DNA from 3 places in the Parabacteroides sp. Y3-G-102 genome. Region 1 is predicted to be linked to each of the others. Evidence: riboswitches for the same ligand, from Rfam matches in the RefSeq annotation. Region 1 holds a riboswitch; each other region holds the start of a gene.
What was found. Region 1 has a riboswitch for thiamine pyrophosphate ahead of NBH16_RS20385 (sulfide-dependent adenosine diphosphate thiazole synthase). Riboswitches for the same ligand answer to the same signal wherever they lie in the genome.
Positions count from the first base shown of each region.

Region 1 (4,404 bases):
CTAATTCATGATTATGCTCATCGTGTCCGGCTTGCGACGCATTTCCCGCACAACCGGCAAACAGGTAAGCGCACATCGCACCTACCAAATATATTTTCTTCATTGTGTAAAAAATCTTGATATCGTTAATAATAAATAGATAGGGGCAAGTCTGTCCTCACCCACTCTCACAAACGAGATATCAAGACATAGGAGGGGCACGAAGTCCCGAGGCACTCACTATCCAAGTGTCGTGCAGCGACTCAATGTAGGGGGCGTTCTCGTGATCAAGGAGCTGTCCGCAAAACGCCGGTTCAGGTGGATAAATGTAATCAAATAAGACGAGTAACGGCATCAGATGTATATCCACATCTCCATCCATAAAATGAGAAATATGCGTACTGAAATAGGCCAAGTTATGCCCGTCGCAACCGCAATCATGCGTATCAGTGCTTTTATCGCCATGCGCTTGCTCCGCGGTCAAGGATTGATAACAAGGCATCCCGTCCCGGTGATGATGGTGAGGGATAACCACAGAAAGCAATGCCAAGATGCCGGCCATCAGCACCACGTATTGTACAATCCTCTGTTTCATTTTCTCACGCATGGCACAAAGATAAGGATATTTTTCCGTTTTTTACATGAATGTTGTAAGTTTGCGGTAAATAAAAAGATAGATGAAGTTTGGAGTAAATAAAAAGGTATTATTATATACCGCCGGTTGCGTATGGATTTTCGCCGGTATCAATATCTTACGCATCGGTATCATCACATGGTTAAACGATACCCATTATTGGTTATTCAAGATCGGGGAAGCGACCATCGTTTTCTTACTTTTCTTCAATTTGGTCTTTAAACGGCTTTTCTATAAACATTCCGAACGGATCTCCCGGAAAAACGGGAAACATTGCCCGTTCTCTTTCTTCGACGTGAAAGGTTGGATTATCATGATCTTCATGATCGCTTTCGGGATCACGATCCGCACGTTCCATTTACTGCCGAATTCTTTCATTTCCGTATTCTATACGGGATTATCCACGGCGTTGATCATAACGGGATTCTTATTCTTGAGACAAGGAAAAACCGTTGGGAATTGAGAATTGAAAATTAAAGATACAGCTATCAATAATTTTCAATTCTCAATTCTCAATTTTCAATTCCCAAGTTTTTCGCAGATCAACTCAGCAGCCTTCTTGCCGCTCATCAGCATACCGCCAAAAATCGGTCCCATCCGGAAGCTACCGCTTACGCCGTTAGCGGCCATACCGGAAACGAATAATCCCGGGTAGATCTCCTTCGTGTTCTCCACCGTCGTCTGCTCACCCAGCTCCACATTCAAGGAACGCTCGCCGATCACGCCTCCGGTCGGTGTATTCAATTGGATATCATTCTTACGGGCTACCACACGGGCAATCTCGCAATCATGCCCCGTACCTTCCAAGACAGCCTTTGCCATGATCGTCAACGGATCCACGTGCATCCCCTCACGGATTACCGGAGCCCAGTTCACTACCACACCGGCTACGGCATCGTTATGAAACACCACGTCCTCTACCGAATAGCAGTTAAAGATCGTAGCGCCCGCCTTCGTCGCCTGATAAATCAAAGCGGAAGTGGTATGTACCGAATCCATGATATACGTGCCGTTAGCACCTTCCTTATAGCTTACGCCCAATTCCTTGATAATCGGGATAGCCTCTTCCTGCACCACGATATCGTTGAACATCATAGCGCCGCCCCACATACCTCCACCGGGAGCTAGCTTACGATCAAACAACGCCACCTTCTTACCGGCTTTCGCCAAGAAATAAGCGGCCACGATACCGGAAGGTCCCCCTCCCACGATCGCTACATCCACAGACAAGTTGCTCTTCAACTTCTCGAAGTAAGAGTCAATGATTCCACTTGAAACAATCTGTTCCATCTTAATAACTAATTAAAGTTTAAACATCAGGGAGCACATAGAGGTAACGCCCCCTTTATTTCCTAGTTCTACCTTATTTTCCCTTCGCCGGCATTACCCGGATCAGGTTCGATGGGTATAATCTCAGCCCGTATGACTCGGGCACCCCTATGTGATAAGTCGGGGGCAAATGTACAAAAAATTAGTATATATGTACTCAACAGAGCCATAAAAGGCAAAAAACGCTCAGCCAAACAAAATGTAAGAAGCTTAATCTTCTTCCGACCAGTCATCAGACCAACCGAATTCTTTATCCCGGAATAATTCAGCTAATCCCGAAATCTGCTTGAACCGAAGTAACTCATTTTTATCCATTCCAATATTACGCATGATCCACTTATCAGACATCCCAGATTTGACCAACTCCGTAACAATCTCCGTCATAAGTTCCAAGTTGTGCATCCCTCGAGCCCTGTTATGGCGAATGGTTGAAGCCATTCGGTTTGAAATATCTTTCTCAATCACCGTTACAGGCAACATTCCTTTCTCACGATCATAAATCCTTTGAGATTGCTTCATAACCAGATAACGATGATAACCATCTACTATCTCATATAAATCATCCTCTTCAAGATAATAACAGACGCAAGGCATCGTATAGCCATCCTCCCAAATGGAAAGTTCCAATAATCGCATTTCCGGTGGTGCCATGATATTAGGGTTATAGCTGTTGGCTACAATTTTTTCTATAGGGACAGCCCTAACACCATATGCCGGACTAACAAAGTTTCCCATGCTTATAAAAATTATATTTGTCCATTACTTCTTTTCTCATATCCCTTTCTCGTTTTGTCTGGGAAAAACCCATATACTTACATGTATGATCGTTTTTCAAAATACAAACACACATACGTTTGTAAGTAGGGATTTCTTTAAACTCAGGTATATTGATATCATCGATATACTCCATCCGTACCGGTTTCTTATCCGTATGGTAAGCGGTACATTCTTCCACAATGATAGGAATATTAGCCGCCCGTAACTTAGCGATAGTCTCCTCACTGAGGCATCCTCCTTTTTCTCTCCAGAATTTACGGCTGACTCTTAACTTATTCAAATAGTTCTCACGAGTTTCTTTGGGTAAAGTATTTAGGAGAAAATACATATATTTCTCCCAAGAGAACCCGGCTGGGCACTTGATAGCCCTCCATCCCATAGCGGAGGTATTCCCATATATACCGGCAAAGCCAACACCGTTTACACGTCCAACCATCCTCCCCCACATGTCGGGATCGACAACTTTGTAAATGAACAGTGTGGATATCGCTTGGGATATGAATGGGCTCGCCACACGTTGCCGGGACAAAGGCACCCCTGCTTGATAATACAAATCATACAAATGATTATATGTCCAACCGAACTTTCCGTTCGCTATCCAGATATCCTGAGTTTTCCAATCATAAATAGGATATGCGTTATATATAGAATAATTCATTCTGCGAGTCCATTTATAATTAGCTAGTTTTCTGTAATTCTTATCACTATGTATGGCCCGCCACCTATTAAAACTCTCTTGGGTACGGATACCAACAAGGCAACATATACGCCGGCCCATTTTCCGTTGATACAACCAAAAAGGGAACATATTCTGAAAATCATAATCCCACATGTCCTCCTTGAAAAAGTCAAAGTCTTTCGCCCGGAGACATGAATGGGGCATCTCTCGAACCCAGATATCCCGGTACTCCTCGCTCCAAGGTCTCCAATATTGTTGAAACATAGATGTACATGTCTGGACTTTAAAAGGAACACAACAATGATAAATATCAAGGATATCGGAATTAGCGGCATAAACCTTTTCCACATATTCGGTCGTCTGGCTGTATTGAACCTCATAATCCATATGAAATACACCTAATTTTCGTCCCGGAGCGTATCTACGAATATAATCTACACACAAATTCAACAGTACACCACTATCCTTTCCACCGGAAAAAGAGACGTATACGTAATCGAAATAATCAAAAATGATCTTCAATCTTTTCTCTGTCGCCTCGTACACATCCATTCTTCGCATCATGACTCTACCTCCGGTAAATAATGCATTTTATCATAATTTTTCCACTCAACACATGTCTGGAACTTTTTTTGTGAGAACACTTTTACATGACGTTTATGCACAACAGCCATAAGTGAAGCTTGAGATGAAAAATCCTTTATGACTTCTTCAAGAAGTTCACTCAATACCGAAGGATCATCACCACTCACGAAATAATTGTCTATAGAGTAATAGAGATGTCCTTTTTTTACAGGCATAAAACCAACAACAGCTGTTTCATGAAAGGCTATATACCAAACGTGGCTACGAGATGTTTTAAAAGGGTAATTGTTATTTTGTCGCAAAATGGCTGGATTCATGACCAAAGGTGCGACAAGTTCATATAACAATTTGTCCGTTCCCTGCAATGTCATAATTTTCATGGTCTGCACTTAATAATATTACCATGCAAATTTAGGCATTA
Region 1 covers NZ_JAMOKU010000056.1:17,117-21,520, reverse strand. Annotated here, with positions in the region: gene NBH16_RS20400 (efflux RND transporter periplasmic adaptor subunit) at 1-103, opposite strand, end outside; gene NBH16_RS20395 (DUF6769 family protein) at 182-586, opposite strand; gene NBH16_RS20390 (hypothetical protein) at 657-1,076, shown strand; gene NBH16_RS20385 (sulfide-dependent adenosine diphosphate thiazole synthase) at 1,133-1,903, opposite strand; TPP riboswitch at 1,966-2,062, opposite strand; gene NBH16_RS20380 (IbrB-like domain-containing protein) at 2,153-2,677, opposite strand; gene NBH16_RS20375 (DUF3440 domain-containing protein) at 2,661-3,962, opposite strand; gene NBH16_RS20370 (hypothetical protein) at 3,959-4,363, opposite strand.

Region 2 (4,404 bases), on a different contig from region 1:
CAAGCTGTCTTTCTGCAATTCAAGTATCTTTGAAGCCAAAGTCTGGCGCAAGTTTAAGATCGCACGACGTCCGAAGTCCGCGAAATGCACCTCGTCGGTCACTTCCTCGCCCACCTCACAGTCGGCGTCGATTTTACGGGCCTCCGTCAACGTAAGCTGCAAGTTCTCATCCTCCAATTCATCATCAGCCACAACCGTACGGTTTCTCCAGATCTCGAAATCACCTTTCTCAGGATTGATAATCACGTCATAGTTCTCATCCGTGCCAAACATCTTGGCGATCACGTTACGGAACGAATCTTCCAAAACGCTAATCATCGTATCTTTATCGATATTCTTCAACTCCTTGAACTCCGCAAGGGTGTCAATCATACTGATTGTTTCCTCTTTCTTGGCCATAATCTTACTTGAATCTTATTAAGTATTTTGTATATTTTATTTCATCAAATGTATACGACTCATCCTCTATCACGGTTACCTTCCGCTTAGCGCCCTCCGGTTTCACCTTCTTCTCGACAGAGACAACCACACCGTTCTCGTCGGCAGATTTCAACACACCTGTCAGCTTCGAGCCGTTTTTCAACAGCATCTCCACCTCGTTTCCGATGTTCTTGACGTATTGGCGAAGTACCTTAAAAGGAGAAGTAATGCCGGCGGAGCCAACCTCCAGCTCATAATCCTCGACGTCACGATCCAGATGCTCCTCCAAATACCGGCTCAACTCAGCGCAATCATCAATGCTTACCGCTTCATCGTTATCAATTTCAACGACTATCAGGTTCCCCGGTTTAATCACTACGTCTACTAAATAATTGCTTGAAGAGGCTAGTTTTTCCTCTACTAATTGGCTTACCACTTTCTTTTCTATCATACACATATCTGTTAAGAACAAAAGAAGGGGACTACCCGCCCCCTCCTCAACTTCACTTAATCGCCCGCAAATATACAAAAAATCAATGAGTTCTCAAAATATCCTCATCTTTTTGCAGAAAAAATTAATACGACACAAACCGGATTACGATCGATAGTAATCAGAATTAATATCTATAGAAATCCGATTTACTATTGATAGTAATATTTATTAACATTTTTATGCCTATCTTTGCTGCCGAATACGAAGGGGTGCTCGCGGAATCCTTCACGAAAGGAGCGGGCTGAGATCATACCCATAGAACCTGTACAGGTAATGCTGTCGTAGGGATTCATGCTTCTCCGATCCTTTCTATTCATCTATTTAGTTTTAAAGCAAAAAGATGAAAAGATGAAAAATGTATTGGTTATCTTGGCCGGCTCCTTGCTGGCTACAACCGCCAAGGCACAAATGCCTAGTCCGGTCGACTCCTTGAAAATCTCAAAAGACGTATCTTTAGATGAAGTGGTTATTACCGCTACCAAAGTCGGGAAAGAGACCCCGGTAGCTTATAGCGACATCTCCAAACAAGAACTAAGCAGCCGGAACAACGGGCAAGGTATCCCATTCCTTATCTCCCAATCCCCGTCTGTTATCATGACCTCGGATGCCGGAACGGGTATCGGTTACTCCGGTTTTCGTATCCGGGGTACAGATGCGAACCGTATCAATATCACGATCAATGGCGTACCGGTTAATGACTCCGAGTCTCATACCGTATTCTGGGCTAATATGGCCGATATAGCTTCCTCGGTAGAATCGATCCAGATCCAACGAGGCGCCGGAACCTCTACGAACGGAGCTGCGGCTTTTGGCGCTACGGTCGCCATGCAGACCGAGAAACCGTCCTTAAAGCCTTACGGCGAATATTCCGTATCAGCAGGTTCTTTCGGTACGCTGAAACATACGGTAAAAGGCGGCACTGGATTACTTTACGATCATTTCGCTTTCGACGCCCGCTACTCCAATATCCGTAGCGACGGCTTTATCGATCGTGCCTCCGCCCGTATGAGTTCTTACTATGCCTCCGCCGCTTTCTATGCCGATAATACATTGATTAAATTCCAAGCCTTCGGGAACAGCGAGAAGACCTATCAAGCATGGAACGGTGTTCCGTCTTATTTACTTGACACAGATCGTAGCTATAATCCATGCGGAGAATATGAGGAAGATGGAGTGAAGAAGTTTTATAACAATCAGACGGATAATTATTGGCAACACAACTACCATTTAATGGCCAGCCAGCGTATCGGAGATTTCTGGAATATGAACCTGACCCTTCATTACACCGACGGAAATGGATATTACGAGGATTATAAATCGAAAGCCAAATTCAGCAGTTATAAACTACCGGAATATATCGATCCGGAGGGTAATACCGTAAAAAAGACGGACCTTGTGCGCCGTAAATGGCTCGACAATTATTTCTATGGAGCCGTTTATAGCGCAAACTATCAACGTGACAATACCCGCCTTACGCTGGGAACCGCCGTCAACAACTATGTAGGCGATCATTTTGGCCGGGTAATGTGGACCAAAAGCGCAAACGTCTTGCCACAACCGGATTACGAATATTATCGCAATACCGGTAAGAAATTAGACTACAACGCATACGCTAAATTGACTCAACGTCTTTCCCCTCTTTTCACCGGCTATCTGGACTTACAATACCGTGGGATCCATTACACCATTAAGGGAAACGATGACAAAGCCGGGGAAGGACTGGACATTCGTAAGAACTGGAACTTCTTCAACCCGAAAGCCGGAATAAACTTCCATAACAATGGCCATAACGCCTTCGTCTCTTTCTCCGTCGCTAACCGGGAACCGAACCGTGACAATTTCACGGAGGCAGGCCCCGAGGAACGTCCTACCCACGAGACCTTATATGATTACGAGGCCGGTTATAGTTTTGGTAACGACCGTTTCCGGTTTGGAGCCAATCTCTATTTCATGGATTACAACAACCAATTGATCCTGACCGGCAAGATCAGCGAGATCGGCGAGGCCCTCACTTCCAATATAAAGGATAGTTACCGAATGGGTATCGAGCTTACCGGAGGTGTACAAATCACCTCTTGGCTAAATTGGAGCGCGAACGTAACCCTCAGCCAAAATAAAATCAAGCATTTCGTGGAATACGTGGATAATTGGGATACCGGAGGACAAGAGATCAATGATCTAGGCACAACGAATATAGCTTTCTCACCCAATCTAATAGCGAACAGCATGTTCGATTTCGTTTACAAAGGGTTTATCGCAAGTTTCAACTCACAAATAGTAGGCCGCCAATACATAGACAATTCAAGCAGCAAGGATCGTTCCATCGATCCCTACTTTATCAATAGCCTACGTATCGGTTACGCCTTCCAGCCTAAGTTCATGAAAGAAATAACCCTAGACGTGACTATCAACAACCTCTTCAACGAGAAGTACGAGACCAACGCATGGGTATACTCGTATATCGAAAACGGCACACGTAAAAAGGATGACGGTTATTTCACCCAAGCCGGCACGAACGCCATGGCCAGGATCACCTTCAAATTCTAACTTAATTTTCAATTATCAATTATCAATTACTAAAATGGTTTGGCTAGAATACTTCGGAGTAATAACCGGTCTGCTCTATCTCTTTCTAGAGATTAAACAACATAAGGGCATGTGGGTGGTGGGATTCCTCACCTCCCTCGTGTATGTCTTTGTCTTCCTGTCCGCTAAGATTTATGCGGACATGGGATTGCAAACCTATTACGTAGGAATCAGCATATACGGTTTCTATCAATGGACCCGGAAGAAACATGAGATACACACGGAAAACGACAGTCTTCCCTCCGACCGTATCCTATACACCCATCTGAGCCTTCCGCTTTTCGTGGGGATTATCGGAACATTGGCCGTTGTATTCGCCATCTTATGGTATCTCCTTCATCAATTCACGGACTCTCCCATCCCCGTAGGCGATGCGTTCACCACGTCGGTAGGCATTGTCGCTACTTGGATGCTGGCAAGGCGAATTATCGAGCATTGGATTTTTTGGGTAATCGTAAACCTCGTTTCCGTATATCTTTATTACCTTCGGGGCTTGTATCCGACGATGCTACTCTATTTTTGCTATGCGACACTAGCCATTGTGGGCTATTACAATTGGCGGAAGAAAGGGGAAGAGTTTTAATTTATAATTTATGAATTATGGGAGATAATACGGAAGTGAAGGAAAGAGGATGTGTGATCGTAGCGAATGGGAGATTTCCTTCCGCTGAGTTACCCTTGAGATTATTAAAGGAAGCGAAAACGATTATCGCTTGTGATGGAGCCGTAAAGACACTTTATGAAAAGGGTATTCATCCGGACGCTATCGTAGGAGACTTGGACAGTATACCCGCCGACCTGCGCAAACGCTACGCAGACCGAATCCACCATGTAGAGGACCAAGAGATCAACGACCTCTCCAAATCCATCCGCTTCGCCCATGCCCAAGGCTATCGAGAAGTTCT
Region 2 covers NZ_JAMOKU010000025.1:68,090-72,493, reverse strand. Annotated here, with positions in the region: gene nusA (transcription termination factor NusA) at 1-399, opposite strand, end outside; gene rimP (ribosome assembly cofactor RimP) at 404-871, opposite strand; TPP riboswitch at 1,109-1,219, shown strand; gene NBH16_RS13780 (TonB-dependent receptor) at 1,262-3,460, shown strand; gene pnuC (nicotinamide riboside transporter PnuC) at 3,495-4,082, shown strand; gene NBH16_RS13770 (thiamine diphosphokinase) at 4,100-4,404, shown strand, end outside.
Region 2: another riboswitch for thiamine pyrophosphate. It lies ahead of NBH16_RS13780 (TonB-dependent receptor); the one in region 1 lies ahead of NBH16_RS20385 (sulfide-dependent adenosine diphosphate thiazole synthase).

Region 3 (4,404 bases), on a different contig from region 1:
AAGCGGATATACGACCGGAGCTTGTGCTACCGCCGCCGCAAAAGCCGCTTTATTGGCCTTATTATCAAGGAAGGAACAAACAGAAAGCCAGATAACATTACCCTCGGGAGAACAGATAACGTTGCCGGTAGCCTATACCGAATGGGCCGGGTGTTCCGCCACCTGTACCGTGATCAAGGAGTCTGGGGATGATCCGGACGTGACGAATCATAGCCGGATCCGGGTTACTGTTCAATTATCTCTCGATGCATCCGGTTGTGCCATCGCCGTGGCAGAGTCGTGCCACGGTGATGGCACAGCTGTGCCAAGCCGATGGCACAAGCGTGCCACGGTAATGGCACAAGAAGAATATTGTCAAGAAACAGAAAGCGACGATACGGGAAGAGTCATCTTCCAAGCAGGTGAAGGAGTCGGAACCGTGACCCTTCCGGGACTCGGCTTGAAAGTCGGCGGCCCGGCTATAAACGCCACGCCCCGTAAGATGATCCGGCAAGAGCTGATTCCACTCCTGCCCTCACCCGATTCCGTCGCTATTGTCACGGTCTCGGTTCCCGGTGGCGAGGAGTTGGCGAAACGTACCTTCAATCCGAAACTTGGAATTATCGGGGGAATCTCCATTATCGGGACATCCGGAATCGTGCGTCCTTTCTCATCGGACGCTTTTATCGCCTCGATACGGAAAGAAGCCAGTGTCGCCAAAGCGATAGGTTGCGAGACGTTGGTTATTAATTCCGGGGCGAAGAGTGAACGCTACCTTCGGAGCTTATACGCTTCTTTGCCTCCACAATCATTCGTCCATTACGGGAACTTTATCGGAGAGACGCTAAAGATCGCTGCCGATTTAGGTTTCAAGCAGGTTATCTTAGGTATCATGATCGGCAAGGCGGTGAAACTTGCGGAAGGTTTCCTAGATACACACAGCAAAAAAGTCGTCATGAACAAAGGCTTCCTTCAAGATGTAGCGAAAGAAGCAAAATGCGAGGAGGCGACCGTAGATGCAATCAATCGGATTACGTTGGCCCGTGAATTATGGGAGCTTCTTGCGGAAAAAGAACAAAATCGTTTCTTCCCATTACTTTTACAAAAATGTAAATCGTATTGCGCTCCTATCCTTCCCGACGGCGAACTAACCTTGCTGTTAATATCCGAAGAGGGCAAGGTCTTGTACCAATCTTAGCTGTAGAGACGCAGCGCGCACGCTACGTCTCTACACCCCCCAGACTGTAATAGCATTTCTTTTTAGCTGTTTATTCTTTTTTATTAGGGATTCTTTAAGAATACATATTAGGAGGATTTCGTACTTTTGCCCTCTAAATATTGATTAAAATAATGTTTAGATATCTTTTAATTTATATGGCCTGCCTTCTATTCGCCTTTTCCGTAAAGGCGCAAGGCATTTCCAATGACACGATTCCGAAAGAAGTGCTGATGCTGGATGGTAAGCCTATGACCGAAAAGCAAATACAACGTTATCATAAACAATTACATAAAGACTCCATACGGGCCAACAAAAGGATCTGGTGGTCTATCCTTGGCGGACCGTCTTACACGCCGGAAGCCTCCTTTGGCGTAGGTGGCGCGGTTTTGGCTAGCTTTCGCTTAAACAAGAATGATACGATATCCCAACGATCGTTTATCCCTGCGGGATTTAACATTACCTTAAACGGGACGTTCGTTTTTGCCGGTGCCGGTACCTTATTCTTCAACGAGAATCGCTTCCGTATTTATATCAGTTACGGTTATCGGAACGAACCTTCGCATTATTTCGGGAAAGGCTATGAGACGATCGAGCAAATCGAGAAGAGCGACTCGACAACGAAATTCCATAAGAGTTCTTTCCAACTATATCCCCGTTTCGTATGGGAAGTTAGGCCTCATTTATATACGGGTCCTCTTTTTGATATTAATTTCAGCAAATCAGATGATATCAACCCGGTGATGGCCGAAGATCCTTATTTCAATAAGTTCAAACGAGATTATGTCAATATCGGTGTCGGCGGCTTGATTCAATACGATACACGAAATGACGTGGCGACCCCAAGTTCCGGTATGTTACTAAGCGCGATCGCTAAAGTGTATGGAAAGTATTTAGGCGGTGCATATAATTATGAGATGTTCGAGTTAGAATACCGCCAATTCCAGCAAGTATTTCGTCCTCGTAGCACCTTGGCATGGATCGCCAAGACACAAATCGGTGTGGGAAACGTTCCTTTTACGGAGCTTCCTTCGTTTGGCTCTCCTTTCGATCTTCGCGGATACTATTGGGGCAAGTACCGTGACAAGACCATGGCGTATGGGATTCTGGAGTATCGTCATATGTTCGGCAGCGTGGAGAAATATAAGAGCGGTAATTTCTGGGCGAAGTGTGGTTTTGTTGGCTGGGTCGGCACGGGTACGATCGGAAACGCTCCTATCGTAGACTGGAATAAATGGAAGTTCAACTACGGCGTAGGCTTACGTATCCAAATGCAACCCGGCAAGAACTTCCGCCTAGACGTAGGCAAAGACCCGAACCAAAAAGGGATGGCGGTTTATATGAATATGACGGAAGCCTTCTAAAACCAGAAGGCTCCCGTCTACGATTTATGGAAGTATAACCTTGCGTTAAAATTATCGTTTAAAAGCCGGAAATATCTTAATATCGATTTTTTTCACTAAGTTTGCGTCGTCGAAGGGGTGCCATACTATATGGGCTGAGATCATACCCTTACTACTTGATGCGGGTAATGCCGCCGTAAGAAAAACGAATGTTAGATGGATAAAAATGAAACGTACCGTTATCCGGTAGCTTTAACGATCGCGGGCTCTGATAGTGGCGGTGGTGCCGGAATACAAGCGGATATTAAGACTTTTTCCTCGCTGGGGGTTTTTGGAGCCTCGGCGATAACGGCTATAACCGCTCAAAACACACAGGGAGTGCGAGGGATCCAAGCGATCTCTCCCGAGATTTTGAGAGGACAAATCGAAGCTATTCTTGAGGATTTCATCGTAGATGCCGTAAAAATAGGGATGCTACATAACAAGGATGCCGTAAAGGTCGTATCTGAAACTTTACCTTCCTTCCAACAGACTTCTATCATTTTAGATCCAGTGATGATATCCACGAGCGGAAGTAAATTATTGGAGGATGACGCCATCCGAACCATCATGGATGAGTTGTTCCCTAAAGCGACACTGCTTACTCCGAATATTCCCGAGACGGAATATCTTTCCGGTATAAAAATCAATAACGAGGCGGATATCTTACTTGCCGCCCGGAAATTGCAGGAAAAAGGATGTAACGCTCTATTGATCAAGGGGGGGCATATTCCCGGAGTAGAAACGGTGGATCGGTTATTTATCAATGAGAATAATCCGATTTGTCTGGTCTCGCCAACAGTGGAGACCTTCAATACCCATGGAACGGGCTGTACGCTATCGTCCGCCATCGCCGCTTATATGGCACTCGGCCATTCATTGGTGGAAGCCGTACGATTAGCCAAGGAATATATGAATAACGCGCTCGTTCACGGGGCAAATGTATGCATGGGAAAAGGGCACGGACCTGTAAACCACTTCTTCTCACCCTCTGCCCTTCATAAAATCCGATGGAATCATGAATAAGCTGGTCGTAATTACTACACCTTATTTTTTCGCGGATGAAGCTTCTTTGATCGAACTTCTATTTGCGGAAGGAATGTCTCGTTTACATCTACGTAAACCGGATTGTAAACGTGATGAATTGGAGGGCTTATTGGATAACATCTCTCCGGCTTATTACGACAGGATCGTTCTTCATGATTGGTTTACCTTGGCAGAAGAAAGGGCTTTAGGAGGAGTCCATTTGAACAAGAGGAACCCGGAAGCTCCACCTTTATATAAAGGCAGTATAAGTCGTTCTTGCCATAGTCTGGAAGAGATTATCGAGTATAAACCGGTATGCGACTATGTATTCCTTAGCCCGATCTTTCAGAGTATATCCAAAGAAGGATATGGTAGCGGATTCCCCTTAGATGGATTGCGAAACGCGAAGGGCATCATCGATGATAAGGTGATCGCCTTGGGAGGAATCTGCTCACAAACAATAACGAAATTAAGAGATATCCCCTTCGGCGGTGTCGCCGTTCTCGGGGCCCTTTGGGGAAACGATCCCTCCCTTCTTGTTGCGGATCAACTCATAAAACAATTCAAACGATTACAAGTATGGCCTTAAATTATTATTTCGGATATGATGAGAATGGAAGAGTCGGTCGGAGAACAACCGGATTACGCCCTCCTTTTGGTGGGAGTAACCGCTTGATGTTTATAACGCATCGTACACCTAAATATACGGAATGCGACGAGGTACGCATGGCAATCCAAGGAGGATGTTCGTGGATACAATTGCGTATGAAAGACGGGATCTATGAGGATACCGTACGTAAA
Region 3 covers NZ_JAMOKU010000032.1:28,364-32,767, forward strand. Annotated here, with positions in the region: gene cbiD (cobalt-precorrin-5B (C(1))-methyltransferase CbiD) at 1-1,177, shown strand, start outside; gene NBH16_RS15680 (BamA/TamA family outer membrane protein) at 1,330-2,559, shown strand; TPP riboswitch at 2,663-2,760, shown strand; gene thiD (bifunctional hydroxymethylpyrimidine kinase/phosphomethylpyrimidine kinase) at 2,755-3,603, shown strand; gene NBH16_RS15690 (thiamine phosphate synthase) at 3,596-4,192, shown strand; gene NBH16_RS15695 (thiamine phosphate synthase) at 4,183-4,404, shown strand, end outside.
Region 3: another riboswitch for thiamine pyrophosphate. It lies ahead of thiD (bifunctional hydroxymethylpyrimidine kinase/phosphomethylpyrimidine kinase); the one in region 1 lies ahead of NBH16_RS20385 (sulfide-dependent adenosine diphosphate thiazole synthase).